3 regions of the Ferrimonas sp. SCSIO 43195 genome follow, and region 2 is predicted to be linked to each of the others. Evidence: predicted binding sites of a transcription regulator. Region 2 holds the regulator's gene; each other region holds the start of a gene.
The links. The regulator sigma-54, encoded in region 2, starts transcription at its own class of promoters, with help from an activator protein. The targets are predictions, from matches to a motif close to GTTGGCACGNNNNTNGNNT.
Positions count from the first base shown of each region.

Region 1: J8Z22_RS03220 (DUF2884 family protein) is a predicted target of sigma-54. The motif match lies at 2,848-2,866, and genes of this name have one in related genera.
Region 3: J8Z22_RS02405 (superinfection exclusion B family protein) is a predicted target of sigma-54. The motif match lies at 3,975-3,993, and genes of this name have one in related genera.

Region 1 covers NZ_CP072679.1:670,294-675,921, reverse strand. The annotation lists gene J8Z22_RS03230 (DUF885 family protein) at 1-386, shown strand, start outside; gene J8Z22_RS03225 (substrate binding domain-containing protein) at 984-1,589, opposite strand; partial or broken gene J8Z22_RS22190 (LysR family transcriptional regulator) at 1,782-1,913, opposite strand; gene J8Z22_RS03220 (DUF2884 family protein) at 2,010-2,813, opposite strand; gene glsB (glutaminase B) at 2,965-3,879, opposite strand; gene J8Z22_RS03210 (YggL family protein) at 3,879-4,220, opposite strand; gene trmB (tRNA (guanosine(46)-N7)-methyltransferase TrmB) at 4,232-4,945, opposite strand; gene mutY (A/G-specific adenine glycosylase) at 5,036-5,628, shown strand, end outside.
Region 2 covers NZ_CP072679.1:4,343,342-4,348,969, reverse strand. The annotation lists gene pmbA (metalloprotease PmbA) at 1-373, shown strand, start outside; gene J8Z22_RS20100 (HPr family phosphocarrier protein) at 430-702, opposite strand; gene rapZ (RNase adapter RapZ) at 699-1,556, opposite strand; gene ptsN (PTS IIA-like nitrogen regulatory protein PtsN) at 1,553-1,999, opposite strand; gene hpf (ribosome hibernation promoting factor) at 2,002-2,289, opposite strand; gene J8Z22_RS20080 (RNA polymerase factor sigma-54) at 2,314-3,780, opposite strand; gene lptB (LPS export ABC transporter ATP-binding protein) at 3,847-4,578, opposite strand; gene lptA (lipopolysaccharide transport periplasmic protein LptA) at 4,575-5,141, opposite strand; gene lptC (LPS export ABC transporter periplasmic protein LptC) at 5,128-5,628, opposite strand, start outside.
Region 3 covers NZ_CP072679.1:489,364-494,991, forward strand. The annotation lists gene J8Z22_RS02385 (response regulator transcription factor) at 1-412, opposite strand, end outside; gene J8Z22_RS02390 (spondin domain-containing protein) at 484-1,194, opposite strand; gene J8Z22_RS02395 (spondin domain-containing protein) at 1,205-1,900, opposite strand; gene J8Z22_RS02400 (TetR/AcrR family transcriptional regulator) at 2,555-3,319, shown strand; gene J8Z22_RS02405 (superinfection exclusion B family protein) at 3,316-3,924, opposite strand; gene J8Z22_RS02410 (DUF342 domain-containing protein) at 4,033-5,628, opposite strand, start outside.

The sequences.
Region 1 (5,628 bases), 1.1 Mb from region 2:
AGATGGGATTCTATCAGGACCCCTACTCGGATTTCGGTCGCTTGGCCATGGAGTTATGGCGCGCCTGTCGGCTGGTCGTGGACACCGGCATTCACGACCAACGCTGGACTCGGCAGCAGGCCATCGACTACCTGGCCGACAACACCCCCAACCCACAAGGCGACGTAGTCAAAGCCATCGAGCGCTACATCGTTATGCCTTCTCAAGCCACGGCCTACAAAATTGGCATGTTGAAGATTCTGCAATTACGCTCCGACGCCCAACAACAGCTGGGCGACAAGTTCGACCTGCGAGGCTTTCATGATGTGATTCTGGCCAACGGCCCGGTTCCCCTGAATGTGCTGCAGCAACAGGTGCAGGCGTGGGTAAAAAATCAGGCCAGCTAGTCACTGCAACGGCCAATACTGGCTTGGTTGTTTCGTACAGCAAACAATAGAACGGCGGGATATTGGATACGACTGCCGCCGTTTACCAACAGACAGGCAAAGAAAAAGGGAGAGCCTTTCGGCTCTCCCATCTCTTTTTATTATATTGGGCTATTTTTTTGTTTTTTGACGCTGCCCATCGCCCGGCTACCACTCTTAAAGCTTTTGAGCTTTTTATTATGTAGGGTACAGAGGGTAATCCTGCCGCTGAAAAATGCCCCGGATCCGACCGGGGCCAAAATTCCAGATGATGGATTTCAATAATCCTGTGATGGTGAACCGCGAGGTCACTCTCCATCACAACAGCGAAACTGAACGGCTGGCTTATCGAAGGGGTCAATTTCAACAAGCTTCAATCTCGGCTGATGTGAAGCATTGTATTCATATCAGAACAATTGGCAAGCCAACCAATGTTAATGAACCAACATCAAGGCAACAACCCCGCATCAAATTGAGTTAAAGTCGAATCTACATGAGTTTAAAATCAACAGGTTACGCCACTTGGACGACCGGGATCACGCCATTGTTTTACCCTAAGAACAATGTTTCCAGAAATAGCTACAATAACAGCGCCAATTTTCGATCCCAGGGCGGTACCTCCCCTAAACTCTCCTTCACAAAGTCAGTAAACGCCCGCACTTTCGGAGCCAGGTTCTGCCGTCTCGGGTAAACCGCCTGCAGCGCCAGCGGGTGAGTCAGACTCCATTCGGTCAGAATCGGAATCAAGTCGCCCTCCTGAAGCTCGTTTTCCAGCAGATAAGTAGACAGGTAGACGATGCCCAGCCCCTTCTTAGCCACCTCTTTCAAGGCCGGTGCGTCATCCACCCGGTAATTGCCCTTCACCGGGATCTTCTTCTCATCACTGCCACGCTTAAACTCCCAGACCGCATGCTCGTACCACTCACTCTTATAAACCAAGCAGTTATGCTGAACTAAATCGTCGGGAGTCCGAGGCACGCCATGCTTTGCCAGGTAGTCTGGCGACGCCACCAGCACAAATCGGCAATCCATCAGCGGCCGGGCCACCATCCCCAACGGCAACTGTTCCGACATGGTCAGCAACAAATCCAGCCCCTCGTTGACCACGTCTACCTTGTGATCCAGGAAACTGATTTCCAGCTCCAGGTTGGGGTAGCGGGACATAAAGTCCGGTATCAACGGCATCAGGTGCATGGCACCAAAGGCCTGGGTTATGCCGACTCTAAGCACGCCACGAATCTCATGGTGCAGACTCTGGACGTTGGCCACCGCCGAGTCCACTTCACGGATAATCGACTCACCATGACGATACAGAGTCTCGCCAGCTTCGGTCAGGCTCAGGGAGCGGGTGGTACGCTGCACCAACTGCACGCCCATCTGCTGTTCCAACAAGCTTACCTGGCTGCTGACTTTGGATTTGGAAATGCCCAACCGTCGCGCCGCCGCAGAAAATCCCTGGGCTCGGACAACATGGGTGTAAATCACTATGGGTTCTAACAACTCTCGCATGACACTCTCCGGTTAACCCGTACATTGAACCCTTTTAGCCGACAAAAAAAAAGCGGCAATGCCAGGCATGCCGCAACAAGGGAGATTATTTGCCCATCAGAACCACGTTGACGCCAGGGATTGACCCTCGATCTTAAGCTGGTCGTATTTCTGCAACTGCGGCACCTGTTCCATCAGTTGATCTTCCATCTCATCCAGTTGCTGCCATTGAGTGCAGACCCGTTCGGCCCAGGCTTCAAAATGCTGTTCCTGTCCTTGAAACTGCTGCTCGATCTCTTCACCCATGCGCTCCATACGCTGACCAAACTCCTCCATCTTCTGTTCGAAACTGCCACTGTCACCGTTCATCATTTCCGCTCCCAGAGTCATCATCAGACTGCCCATGGACTGGGTGATCGCCTGCTCCAGTTGCTGCTCAAACTGCTGATCGAATTGGTCGCCAAACTGATCAAAGTCACCGGACACCACTCGATAGGAACCGTCTTCCCGTGCCACCTTTTGATTCACTGACTCGGCAATGGTATCCATCATCCCCTGCAAGCTGGCGGCGTCGATGCCCATCTCCTGCAACTGCACCGAAATGGTGTCCAGTGCCACACCGGCCATCCTCAGCGCCTCATCCACCAACTCCATGGTGGCTGGCATCTGCCGATAATAGGCCTGCTGAAACTGTGACAAGGCCCGACGCTGATCGCCGTCCAGATCCTGTACCTTGCCATCGATGACTAACTCACCGTCTTCAAAGCGATACAGGGTTTTGCCCTGCTCCTGCAATTCGAGCACGCTGTCACTGACTATCAGGTCGTGATTAAAAGAGAAGTTGCACTCGCTGGCGTTGGCCGCGGCACAAAACAAGGTAGAAGAAAGAAGTACAACGCCAACCTGGCCCGAAAATGTCATCGCTCTGCTCCATAAGTGTGAACTGAGAAATGCGATGCCAGAATCGGGCCAAAGATATTAACCCTTTTAATTCAAACGGTTAAAATAACTATCAATGAAGAAAAGTGGAGAAATAACCACAATTTGGTCGAAATAACCACCCGTTAGGCAGTTAGAAGATTGACCGTTCGAGCCGCTTGGCCATTAACTCCAGCATGCGGGTGCCCGCCAGAGAGTTACCGGATTCATCCAGCTCAGGAGACCAGACACAGACGCTCATCTCACCGGGGATCACCGCCACGATGCCACCGCCAACGCCGCTTTTACCCGGCATTCCCACCCGGTAAGCAAACTCTCCGGCACCGTCATAGAGACCACTGGTGGCCAGCAAGGCGTTAATCTGGCGGCTATGGCGCTCACCGATCAAGCGTCTCCCATCCAGGCTGACCCCTTTGTTGGCCAGAAAGAAAAAGGCCCGGGCTAAATCGGCACAACTCATGCGAATGGCGCAGTGATTGAAGTAGCTCTTCATCACGTCATCGACGTCGTTTTCGAAGTTGCCAAAAGACTTCATCAAATAACAGATGGCGGCATTACGGGCCGAGTGTTCATACTCGGATTTCGCCACCACCTTATCGGAATAGATATTGGGGTTTCCCGACAACTCACGCACCAACTCCAACATTCGATGCTTAGGTGCCGACAATCGTCCCTGCAACATGTCCGCTACCACCAGGGCGCCGGCATTGATAAAGGGGTTTCGGGGAATACCGTGCTCAAACTCAAGCTGAACTAACGAATTAAACGGATTACCCGAGGGCTCTTTGCCTACCCGGCTCCACATATCCTGCTCTTCGTACAGGGTCATCGCCTGCACCAGAGAAAACACCTTGGAGATGCTCTGAATGGAAAACGGTTCCAGGTAATCACCGGCTCCGATCACCCCACCATCGGCCCTGCATATGGCAATGCCGAGGCGGTTGGCCGACACCCCGGCCAACGCCGGAATGTAGTTGGCGACATGACCCTGCCCGATTAAGGGCAGGGCTTCGGCGTGGATGCTCTGCAACAACGCCTTGTCAGGCACTATCCCCACCAGATGTCGTACAACTCGGAGGTTTTCACGTCGCTGACTGGCTTATCGGCAAAAAAAGCTTCAATGGCCTGGCGATGGGCCTCGGTGCACTTACCCAACTTCTGGGTGCAGATAATGCCATCCCACTCTTTATGGCCGCCACCGGAGAAACCCAGCGCTTGCGGTTCGATCACTTCGGCGATCAACTGGTCGACCAAAGCATCAATCTGCTCTTCGCTGACGTCATCATTGAAACGCCAGCTCAAATCAAAGCCCAGTTCCTGAAACTCATCGATACGCATCTTCTTGCGCAAACGACGGCTACGGTTCTTGGCTGTTGGAATCATGGTCATCGGTGTCTCTCCTACTCGCTACGGGCGAAAATCAAATCCCAAACTCCATGGCCCAGGCGCTGGCCACGGGCTTCAAATTTGGTTAATGGTCGAAAATCCGGACGAGGCACAAAGGTCCCGTCGGCGGCGGTGTTGGTAAATCCGGGCGCTTCATTCATCTCTTCCAGCATATGCTCAGAGTAGTGCTCCCAGTCTGTGGCCATATGGAACACGCCGCCGACTTTCAATTTACGGCGCACGGTTTCAATAAACTCAGGCTGCACAATACGACGTTTGTGGTGGCGCTTTTTGTGCCACGGATCAGGGAAGTACAATTGCACCCGATCCAATGACTCATCTTTAATGCAATCGGCCAGAATTTCGACAGCGTCATGCTCAAACACCCGCAGGTTTTTGACCTCCTGCTCCTCGGCCGCCATCAGACAAGCACCGACTCCGGGTCCGTGCACCTCAATACCGATAAAATCTTTATCCGGTTCGGCCGCCGCCATTTCCACCAGCGACTTGCCCATGCCGAAGCCAATTTCCAGCACCACCGGGGCATCCCGGCCGAACTCTTCGGCCAAGTCAACCAAGCCGTTACCATGCTCTAACCCCATGGTAGGCCAGTAAATTTCCATCGCCCGGGCCTGACCTTTGGTCATCCGCCCTTCCCGTTTTACATAAGACCGCACACGGCGGTGATGCTTGCCCTCGGGCAGCTCTGGCTTTTGCACTTCAGTCATCTCAACCTTCTCGCGGTATGCCTCAGGCGTTACACTGTGACGCCGAAAAGCGGCAATTGTAATTTAGGTAGATAATCGATGGAAGCGAGCATGAAACCATTTTCTGAAAGGGTGATTGAGTGGTACCAGCTCGCCGGGCGTAAAACGCTGCCCTGGCAGCAGCAAAAAAGCCCATACAGAGTATGGATCTCAGAGATTATGTTGCAACAAACTCAGGTCACCACAGTGATCCCGTACTTCCTGAGATTCATGCAGCGCTTTCCGGACATCGAGTCTCTGGCTCAAGCACCGGTGGACGATGTGCTGCATCACTGGACCGGGCTGGGGTATTACGCCCGCGCCCGCAACCTGCACGCCGCCGCCAAGCAAATGCTGACAGAGCATCAGGGCCAGTTCCCCACCGACATCGAACGAGTCATGGCCCTGCCTGGCATCGGTCGCTCCACCGCCGGAGCGGTGTTATCACTGTCTCTGGGACAGACTCACCCGATTCTCGATGGCAACGTCAAACGGGTACTGGCCCGCCATCGGGCCATTAGCGGCTGGCCGGGTAAAAAAGCGGTGGAAAACGCGTTGTGGCAAACCTCAGAGCAATGCACGCCCAGTGAGGGAATTCAAGCCTATAACCAGGCGATGATGGACCTTGGCGCCATGGTTTGCACCCGCAGCAAGCCTGACTGTCA
Region 2 (5,628 bases):
TCTGCTGACTGCCTACTCAGGCCGTCGCCTGAAGATGGCCACCACCGGCCATGCCGGCGGCATCTACAACTGGGACATCAGCAGTAATGGCGGCGATCTGGCTGCCATGCTCAAACAGATGGGGACCGGCCTGTACGTCACCGAACTGATGGGCCACGGCGTCAACAGCGTGACTGGCGATTACTCTCGCGGTGCCGCCGGGTTCTGGGTGGAGAATGGCATCATTCAATATCCGGTGCATGAGATCACCATCGCCGGCAATCTCAAGCAGATGTACAAGGAGATGGTGGCGGTGGGCAGCGATCGCGACCCGCGTTCCAGCATTGGTACCGGTTCAATCCTGTTGTCACAGATGAAGGTGGCGGGTAACTGAGCGAAGCCTCAGCGATGATCACCACGCCGGCCCCAGGGCCGGCGTGGTTGTTTGGGCTACTCGGATTCGTCGAAGCGGGCGCTGAACAGCTCGGTAATGGCGGTCATGGCCGGTTCGGCATCGTCGCCGTCACAGACGATGGTGACCTCCTGGCCCTGACAGGTTTCCAGCATTAGCACACCCAATACGCTGTTGGCGTCGGCGCTCTGGTTGCCATGGATGATCTGAATGTTGGCGTCGTAATTATGGGCCACCTGGGCCAGGCGGGTGGCGGCCCGGGCATGCAGCCCAAGCTTGTTTACCACCCTCAGGGTGCGGGTCAGTTTCATTGGCTGTCGTTGAGTTTCAATTCCCGGTGGCGGACGGAGATGTGTTTCTGGCTCAGCTTAAAGCGGTTTCCCAGTTGCTGGGCGATGTAGACACTGCGATGTTGGCCGCCGGTGCAACCGATGGCCACAGTCAGGTAGGCGCGATTGTTGCGTTCCAGCATCGGCAGCCAGTTTTTCAGGAAACTCTCGGTGTGGTCAATAAAGCGGGCCACTTCGGCTTCCTTGGTGAAATAGCGCTGCACCGGTGCGTCCAGGCCGGTCAGGGGCCTCAGCTTCGGATCCCAGTGAGGATTGGGCAGGAAGCGGACATCGAACACGTAATCGGCGTCCTTGGGGATGCCGTGTTTAAAGCCAAAGGATTCAAACACCAACAACAGGTCCCGTTCGGCCTTGCCCAGCAGGCGGGTGCGAATCTCATCCGCCAGTTGATGCACCGACAGGTTGTCGGTATGGATGCTGTGGTCGGCCAATTGCCGAATCGGCGCCAGCATCTCGGTCTCCGAAGCGATGGCCTGGGCCAGTGAGATGCCGGTCTGCGACAGCGGATGCAGCCGCCGGGTCTCGCTGTAGCGCTTAATCAGGCTGCTGTCGGAGGCATCCAGAAAATAGATTTGCCAGTCGACGCTGTCCGGCAGTCGCTTCAGTTCATCGGGAATGCTTTCTGCCTGCTCTGGCAGGTTGCGAATATCCAGACTGACCGCCAGTGTGGAGCAGCGATCCACCATTTCATTGACCAGGGCCGGCAGCATGCTGGCCGGCAGGTTATCGACGCAGTAGTAGCCCAGGTCTTCCAGAACCCGCAGGGCCACGGATTTGCCTGCGCCGGAGCGGCCGGAGAGGATAATCAGTTTCACGAGGTCACCAGTTGATAGATCTCATGGTCATCGGCCGATTTGCGCAGCGACCGACAGATGTCTTTGTTGTCCAGCACCTTGGCCATGGAGGCCAGGGTCGACAGGTGCTGTTTGCAGTTGTCTTCGGGGACAAACAGGGCAAACAGCAGATCGACGGGTTTGCCGTCGATGGCATCAAAGGGGATCGGCTCGTCGCATTTCACGAATACGGCGATGGCGTGGTCCACGTTCGGCAGGCGGCCGTGGGGCAGGGCGATGCCTTTGCCAATGCCGGTGCTGCCCATCTTTTCCCGGGCCAGCAGGCTTTCAAACAGCTGCTGCGGGTTGACGTCGGTGTAACGCTGGCTGGCCAGCTGAGAAATCAGCTCCAGGGCGCGTTTCTTGCTGGTACCCGGAGCGGCGATGGTGGCACACTCCGGGCTGAGTATCGTCTCAATATCCATGGTCAGTGACGTGAAATTTTCTCTTTATGTTTAAGGACTTGCCTGTCGAGTTTGTCGATCAGACCATCGATGGCGGCGTACATATTGCTGTGGTTGTGGGTGGCATAGACCTCCCGGCCGCTCAGGTGCAATTTGGCTTCCGCGGTTTGCTGCTGTTTTTCCACATTCAGGACCACATGCACGTTGGAGATGTGGTCGAAGTGGCGCTCTAACTTATCGAACTTGGTATGCACATAGTCTCTTAGGGCCGTGGTGATTTCGACGTGGTGGCCGGTCAGGTTAATCTGCATATGGGTTCCTCCTTAGTTAGCCGTTTACAGGCTTTTCCTCTGATTTGAGGGAGCAATAGACAGGGCTTCTCGGTATTTGGCGATGGTGCGCCGTGCGACCTTGATTCCCTGTTCTGCCAGCAGCTCCGCCATCTTACTGTCGCTGAGAGGCTTCCTTGGGTTCTCTGCAGCAACCAATTTTTTAATTAAAGCACGGATTGCGGTGGAGGAGCATTCTCCGCCGTTTTCTGTGCTGACGTGGCTGGAGAAAAAATACTTCAATTCGAAGATGCCACGTGGGGTATGCATGTATTTCTGGGTGGTCACCCGAGAGATGGTGGACTCGTGCATGTCGACCGCTTCGGCGACGTCATTGAGCACCATGGGTTTCATCGCTTCGTCACCGTATTCCAGAAAACCCTGCTGGAACTGAACGATGCAGTTAGCCACCTTCAACAGGGTGTCGTTGCGGCTTTCGAGGCTTTTGATGAACCACTTCGCCTCTTGCAGGTGACCCCGGACAAACTGGCTGTCGGCCTGATTGCGACTGTGGCGACTGAGGGCCGCGTACTGTTCATTGATGCGAATCTTCGGCATGGTCTCCGGGTTCAACTCCACCACCCAGCGGCCTTTTTTCTTTCTGACGGCGACGTCGGGAATGACGTACTGGTCGTTATCGGAGATCAGGGCACTGCCCGGGCGCGGATTCAGGGTCTGAATCAGCTCCATCGACAGCTTCAGCTCCTCTTCGCTGAGGCGGGTTTTGCGCATCATGCCGCGAAAATCCCGGTTGGCCAGCAGATCCATGTGCTCCTGAATCAGCATCTCGGCTTCGGCCTTCCACGGGGTATCGCCGTCAAACTGACTCAGTTGTACCAGCAGGCATTCGCCCAGGTCCCGGGCGCAGACGCCGATGGGATCAAAGCGTTGTACCCGCTTGAGTACCGCTTCCACTTCGTCCAGCTCGACGTCGTCGTCACCCATGGCTTCGAGAATGTCGTCGCTGCTTTGAGTCAGGTAGCCGCGCTCGTCGGTGGCGTCGATGATGGCGATGGCGATGGCGCGGTCGGTGTCCGACATCGGCGTCAGTTCCATCTGCCACAGCAGGTGGTCCTGCAACGAGTCCGAGGTGCTGCCCTGGAACGGCATGTCGTCTTCGCGACTGCCGCTGCTGCTGGAGGTGGGGGCCGAGGTGTAGTACTCGTCCCAGGAGGTGTCGACCTGCAGGTCGTCGGGCATGTCAGTCTGGGACAGGGCTTCGCTGGTGTCGAGGCTGGCGGGCTCTGGGGCCACGTCCAGCTCATTGCCGCTGTCGCTGGCTTCGGGGGCATCCACGTTGGCGGGAGCCGCCAGAAACTCTTCGTCGGCTTCCAACAGCGGGTTGGAGTCCAGCGCCTCCTGGATCTCTTGCTGTAAATCCAGGGTCGACAACTGCAACAGCCGAATGGCCTGCTGCAGCTGCGGGGTCATGGTGAGTTGTTGCCCCAGTTTCAGCTGAAGAGAAGTTTTCATTTACAACAACCCGTCCTTATCCTTGTTTTTGTGTAGTGACATCCAGGTTGCCCTGCCTACCAATTACTATAGCTTGAACTGATCGCCCAAGTATACCGAGCGCACCAGCTTGTTCTCCAGGATGGCGGCTGGCTCACCCTGAGCGATCAACTCACCGTGACTGACGATGTAGGCGTGTTCACACACATCCAGGGTCTCACGCACGTTGTGGTCGGTAATCAGCACGCCCAGGCCCCGGTCTCGCAGGTGTTGGATGATCTTCTTAATGTCGATCACCGAGATGGGATCCACGCCGGCAAAGGGTTCGTCGAGGAGAATGAACTTGGGGTCCGCCGCCAGGGCGCGGGCGATCTCCACCCGGCGCCGTTCGCCGCCGGACAGGCTCATACCGAGGCTGTCGCGGATGTGAGTGATGTTGAACTCCTCCAGCAACTGCTCCAGTTTCTCGACTCGCTGGCTGGTACTCATCCCTTTGCGGGTTTGCAGAACCGCCATCAGGTTGTCGTAGACGGAGAGCTTGCGAAAGATCGACGATTCCTGAGGCAGGTAGCCGATGCCTTTGCGGGCGCGGCTGTGCATCGGCAGCAGGGTGATGTCTTCGCCGTCGATCTGAATGCGGCCGCGGTCGTTTTGTACCAGGCCCACCACCATGTAGAAGGTGGTGGTCTTGCCGGCACCGTTGGGGCCCAGCAGGCCGACGATCTGGCCGGTGCTGACCTCCAGGCCGACATTTTTCACCACTTCCCGGCCCTTATAGGCCTTGGCCAGCTTGTCTGCGGTCAGGGTTGAACGACTCATGGTTGCTGCTCACCTTGCTTAGGGTCTGTCGGTTGCTGTTGCGGGGAGGGCTCAGGTTTGGGGTCCGGCTTAAGATCCGCATCGGCCGGCAGGAAGATGGTGGTGATCTGCTCGTCGCCGCTGCTTTCGGCCAGCAGCTTCTGCTGGTTCAGGTCGTATTGAATGGTATCGCCTTTCACCAGGCTGCCGGACTGGCGCATTTCGGCGTTGTGGCTCAGGGTCAGGATGCGATCCTGCAGGCTGTAACGAATCTCACCGGCTTCCGCTTCCGCCAGTTTGCCGTTTTCCATCATCTGCTGGTAGGTGGCCGGTGTGCCGGTGGCCACCAGTACCTTGACGTCTTTGTTGTCGGTGGCTTCTACCCGCAGTTCATCGGCGTTGATCAGCAGAGTGCCCTGGGAGATGCGCACCCGTCCGGAATAGACGATGGTGCCATTGGGCAGATCGGCATTGGACTTGTCTGCCTTGATCTCCACCTTTTCGCGGGTGTCGCTGTCCAGGGCGAGGGAGCTGGTGCTGGCTACGACCAGCAAGGCAGTGAGCAGCAGTTTAATTGGTTTCATAGATGGCATATACCTGACTCTTCAGTTCTACCTTGTTCAAATTCAAATCGGCCCATAAGCCCTTGGCATTGATCTCAAAGTCCTCTCCGGTGGCCAGAATCTGGCGGTTGGAGGTCATGATCATGGTTTCCAGATCCAGCTCAAGATAGCTGGTGGTTAGGGTCTTCAGCGGTTCATTGGGCTCAATGGCTGTGATGATAACATCATTTTCCAGAACCACATGGCGGCCGTCACTTAACTGTCCCTGTTTTGCCTGGATGCGCCATTGCCCCTGGCTGTCCTGTGGGTACAGCAGGTATTCGGGCTTGGTCAGCCGGGTCAACGCCAGCGACTGGTAATGCTCCATCTCGTCGGCGGCGATCTCGGCGTTCAGGTGTCCCTGTTCCGAGTAGATTCGACTCTTCAGATTTTCGGCAATAAAGTCCGGTTGATAGCTTGGCTTCACCTCGTCGGTCAGTTGGTCCTTGAGGACCATGGAGCGCCAGGT
Region 3 (5,628 bases), 940 kb from region 2:
GCAGATCGCCGTGGTTGACCAGGCTGGTGCTGGGGGGCGCCTGGGTCAGTTGGGCCCGCCTCAGGTGGGATTTGACCCGGGCCTGCAGCTCGCGAACGCTGAAGGGCTTGCTGAGGTAGTCGTCGGCGCCGCTCTCCAGCCCCACCACCCGGTCGGTCTCGCTGTTGCGGGCGGTCAGCATCAGGATCGGGGTGTTGCAGCCTTCCCGGCGCAGGGTTTGACACAGGGTCAGACCGTCCATCCCCGGTAACATCAGGTCCAGAACAATCAGGTCGAAATCGCCACGGCGGGCTTGCTGATAGCCGTCGTGGCCATCGTGACAGCGGTGGATATCGTGATTCAGCGCTTGCAGATGCAGGGACACCAATGCGTTGATGTCGGCATCGTCTTCAATCACCAGTAATCGTGCCATACGGCCTCCCTTGCCAGTCGGTTGCCGTTGCCTCGGGCGCGGCGCCGGGGCAACAGCAGAGTAGACCGGGGTTACTGGCTTCGCATTACAGTCAATCTTGCTACCGGGGCGTCGAAGCTATGGCGGCCGTCCAGAGCCGAGTCGGCGGCGCCGTCCTGATTGCCGACCACGCCGGGGTGACGGGCGACGAAGTCGACGTCATCGCGACTGCTGTCGAACCCGGCGCCACCGCCTGCCGGACCGGGAATGGTGGCCGCCAATTCCGAGTTGGCTTCGGTGCCGGCGTCGTACACCTGCAGGGTGACGGTCATGCTGTCACCCACCGCCAGATCGGTGAGGTTCCAGCCGTTGATGCCGGCAAAGGCATCATTGGTATTAACCAGCATGGTGGCGCCGGTCAGCATCAGGGTGTTGCCGGTCTCCAGGGTCAGGCTCAGGGTCTGGCTGGCCCCGGGCATCAGGATGCCGTCACCGCTGGCCGTGGCGAAGGCGCCGTTGTCAGTGGCACGGCTGAGCCAGCCACTGCCGTCACCGGCTTCCGCCAGTTGCTCCAGTTCGACGCTGGCGGCTTGACCGAAGCGCCAGCCACTGGCGGTGCCGTTGTGCAGGTAGGCGGCCACCGGCGACATCGGTTGAGCCGCGGTCAGGTTGATCACCGTGACCTCGAAGGTGGCCATCTCGGGCTCCTGCGGCGCGGGAATGATGGCGTTGCTGTCATTGTCGCTGCAACCGGCCAGCAGGCTGGCGGCGGTCAGGGTGAGGATGGGGAGCGTGCGATTCATGCCGACCTCCTTACTGTACGGTGACAGTGATGCGGGCGACGGGGTTCAGCCAGCGATGAATGCGGCTGTCGACGTCACTGATGCCACCACTGGCATTGCTGTCACCGAGGTTGCCGCGGTGAATGTGCACCTTGGTGTTGGGTTCTTCGGTGGTGACGCCGCTGGCGCCGCTGCCGCCATTGGTGCCGGGAATGGCGGGCATTCCTGGTGTGCCGGGTGCGCCACCGGCGCCGGCGACCAGCACCTCGTCATTGGCTTCGGTACCGGCATCGTAGGCGTTGAGGTTGATGGTGTAGGTGCCGGGCTCGGAGGGAATCGGCCAGCTGTCCAGGCCGACAAAGCCGTCGTTGCTGGGCAGGATCATGGCGGTGACCGACAGCACCATGCCGCTGTCCACCTCCAGGCTGGCATTGGTGCTGGCCGCCGGCGCCAGCAGGCCCTGAGCCGGGTTGGCGGCGGAAACGGCGCCGATGCTGTCGGCCAGGGTCACCAGTCCGGCAATGTCCCCGCCCTCGGCCATGGCAGTCAACTCGGCAGAGGCGTCGGTACCGGATTGAAACAGGTGGTATTGGGCGTCGTGGGCACTGACGAGCAGTGGGGTAAAGTAGATGCCCTGAGTCAGGTTGGTGATTTCAACGTTGACGGTCTGGGCGCCGGCGGCCGGTACGGCCAGCAGGGCGGCCAATGCGAGGGGTTTGAGGGTCATGGTTTTCCGTCTCCTGGGTTAAGGTTCACTCCAGTCTAGGAGGGGGATCTCAACAAGGTTTCACGGATTTATCACAATTTGGTCACGATTTGTCGGGGCGGGCGAGGGCGGCGGAGGAGCGGGCACTGCCGCCGATATATTATTGCCAGCGACACTGGACAAGTTGTCGAATTATCCTCGTAATACAGTAATTAATCATTGTGAGAATAAAAGCGAGCGCCTGAATCTGGCCGAAAAAAACAAATTGGTTGTCATTTGATAATTGCAGATAATTAGTTTTGCTCTTGGTTAAGAAACGGGAAAAATTGTTAATGACTGCGGTTATTTCCTATTTTCACCGTCTCTCGGCCACCGCAGTGGCAGGCCCCTGGCCGGCGGTCGCAGACTGGGATCGACCGCATGCCGGTGTCTGAGTGCGATGTGACGTGGCCCCGTTTCGGGCCCGCAAAGCGGCGCCAGGCGGCGGATGGCGGGGCTGAGTCGGTTGCCCTTCGGCGGTTTCATTTTGTCGTTGAGGGCGAATTGTTGTTATTGAATGTGCGGGCCTTCAAAATTTTCGTTACTGGCTTTCATTAAACGTGGTGTAGCTAACATTCGGTTTCAGTTTAGAGGCGTACAGTTGCTTTAGATTCAAAAATTAAGGAGTTCTAGTATATGGAGCAGGAAGCCAAGTCAGGGCTTAACTCGAGCCATTGGGCTTCGCCTGTGCATGCGCGTTTCCGGCAACGGGACCAGGCACTGCTGAGATTGGGAGAAAGCCTGGTTAAAGAACAGGGCATTGTTTCATTTCGTTTCTCCGAATTGGCACCCCGCGCGGGATGCAGTGCCGGCACTCTGTACAAACATTTCAACTGCAAAGAAGATTTGCTGGTGGCGATCTTCGCCAAGCACGTTGAGTTGTTAACAGAGCGTCAGCCCGAGCTGATGAGTGCCGACCTCAACCATGCCGAGCGTTGGCTGGCGATGCACCTGTACGGTGCCATGGCCGTCAAACAAACCAGCTGGACCCTGGGGTTCAATGCGCTGGCTGGGGCGCACGGCATTGTCGATAAGGTCAGTGACTATCGGCTGCAGGAGATGCAGATGTTCGTTGAGCAAGCGTGCTCGACGGCGAAACGAGTAGTGGAAGCGGCGCGAATCGAAGGGCAACTGGTGTCCGACGATTCGGAAATCGAGGTGGCCCATGCCACCATGGTGGCCTGTCAGCGCGGTGCGACCACCATGATCAACAATCCAATGATCGCCAAGAATCTGAATTTTGATGAGATGGCGAAGCTGTATCAGAGTCTGGCTCTGATCACCAACACCTTGAACTGGCGGGTCGGCTTGACCAGCGAGTCCCGAGAGCGGGTCATCAAGGCGGTGGAAGAGCAGCTATTGGCGCTGGAACAGGAGCATGAACTGGCCGCAGCCTTTTAAGCGGCGTGGCGGCCACTGCGATTGAGGTTCGCCGCAAATTCCGGTCGACTGGCCAGCAGCCGTTCCCGCTGCTGGTCGCTCAACTGCCCTTCCGGTAGCCGCAGTACTTTGCGGGTCAACTTGGTGCGTGCCGCCGCGGTGATCTTCAGCGGAGCCACCGGTCCTTCGATGGCGTACTCTTCTACTGCACCCGCCCGGGTGAGAATGCCAGATTCGATCAACTCGTTGACGCCGTGATGGTTCAGCGGCATGGCAATGCTGCCTTTTCCTTGCAGGACGAACTCACGCAGGATGGCCCGTTCGGTGTTGTCCAGGGTGAGGATCTTCTCCGCCACTTTCTGTCGAATCTGTCCCTGATAGCGCTGGTTGAGCACCTGACCGAACACCAGTCGCAGTCCCAGGGTGGCCAGGTAGGCACCACTGGCGACGGCGGTCAGGCCAATCCAGGAGGCGTAGCTGCTTATCCACTGTTGCAGAAACAGCGACTGGGCCAGGTTCAGGGGTAACCACAACAGGGCGCAACTGGTGATCAGCAGCCATAAGGCCAGGGTGTGGCTCGAGGCGAATCGGGTTGGCGAGTGAAGCAGGGTGTTGCGGCTTCCCATGTCAGGGTCCTTGTGTCGAAATTTTGGCGGAGTGGATCGATACCAGTGTAAAGCAATTCCGGTGCCAGCTGAAAACCGTCACACCGGAACTGAGGCCTAGCTTCTTGGCTAGCTGGTAATGGCGTCGATTTTCAGATGGTTGCCATCGTTGCTGACCTTAGAGGGGCCGTACTCCCGATCGGTGGTCAGGCTCTGCAGGCCGATCTCCATCTCCACTTGCGGGAACAGGCTGTGGCTGGCACTGATGCTGACCCGGGAGAAAAATGACTCGATGCGCTCCTCGGTTTCCGCCAGCAGCAGTTGGGCTTCGCTGAGTTTGGCGCTGTTTTGCTGCTGGGCCAGGGTAAACTGCTCCACCAGTTTTTTGCGCTCTTCGTCGCTCTTGTCGTTGGCCATGGTGGCCTTGTTGATCGCCTGCCTGAGCTTGTAACTCTGGGCCAGCAGTGCCTGTTCGCGTTGCTGATACTCTTTGGCGGCGTGGCGCAGGCGGGTGATGCCGGCACCGGCGCGAACGCTGCTCTGAGTGGCGGCCCGGGAGCCGAGGTTGATGCTACTGAGGGAGTGAATCACCACGGCGCGCCCGCCCACCAGATCCCCTTTCTTGCCATTGGCCACGCCGACGGTGAGGTTGTCACCACAGTGGGTGTGGCAATGAATCAGCTGGGTCTGGACGTGGATGTCGCCGGCCGATTTCAGGGTGGCGTACTGGGCGAAGCTGACGTGAATCTGCCCTTGGGCTTCCAGGGTGGTGGTCAGGGACTCATCCGGGCGCTGACGGCCGATGACCCCTTTGGCGACGATGATGTCGCCACCGGCTTTGAGGGTGGCGTTGTCGACAAAGCCATTGACGGTAATGTCGCCACCGGCGGTCACTTCCATGTCTTCTTCGATGTTGCCCTGAATGACGATGGCGCCATGGTATTGGATATGGCCGGTGCCGACGTCGACGTTTTTCAGGGTCAGTACTTCGACAATCTCCAACCCGTCTTTGGTTTCTTTGGGCTGGCCGTCGGTGGTGGCCAGCAGCAGGTTGTGATCCTGCTGGGCGGCGATGGTGCCTTTGCCGGCTTTGAGTTTACGGTCTTTGCCGGGTTTGGCTTTGAGTACTTCGCCGATGACGTTGTAGCCGTCAATGCCCGGGCGGGGTTCGTGTTTGCGCATCACTTCATCGCCGTTGCTGACGGTGATGATCTCGCCCAGATCGCGCATGTTGACCTTGCCGTTGTCGAGCACTTTGGGTTTGAGCAGCCGTTCCCGTGACAGCTTGACCAGCCGCTCCAGTTTGGCGTCTTTGCCGTGAACCGGCGGTTTGCCCTTGGCAATGGTGGCACTGATGCTCTCGCCCGGGGTGCCGTGCTCGGCTTTGGCCAGCAGCGCATTGATGTTGTTGCTCAGAAGACCGTTTTTGATTGCCAGGCGCTGCAGTTCCTGTACCAGTTCGGCGAAGCCGATTTTGCTGCCGCCCTGAGGGCAGGTGAGGGTGGCGGTGACCTGCATCTTGTCGGTGGACAGGCTCAGCTGACAGCTGCCGTCAATCTGTTGGGCGATGGGGATTCGCTGCGACTGGCCCTTGTTGGCGCCTTTGGCCTGATGCTTGAGCAGCTGCAGGGCTTTGCGCACGTCGTGATCCAGAAACGCGAATTCGCGGTACTGGGATGAGAGGTGCAGCTGCTGCAGTTCATGCAATTCAACCAGCGCGTGACG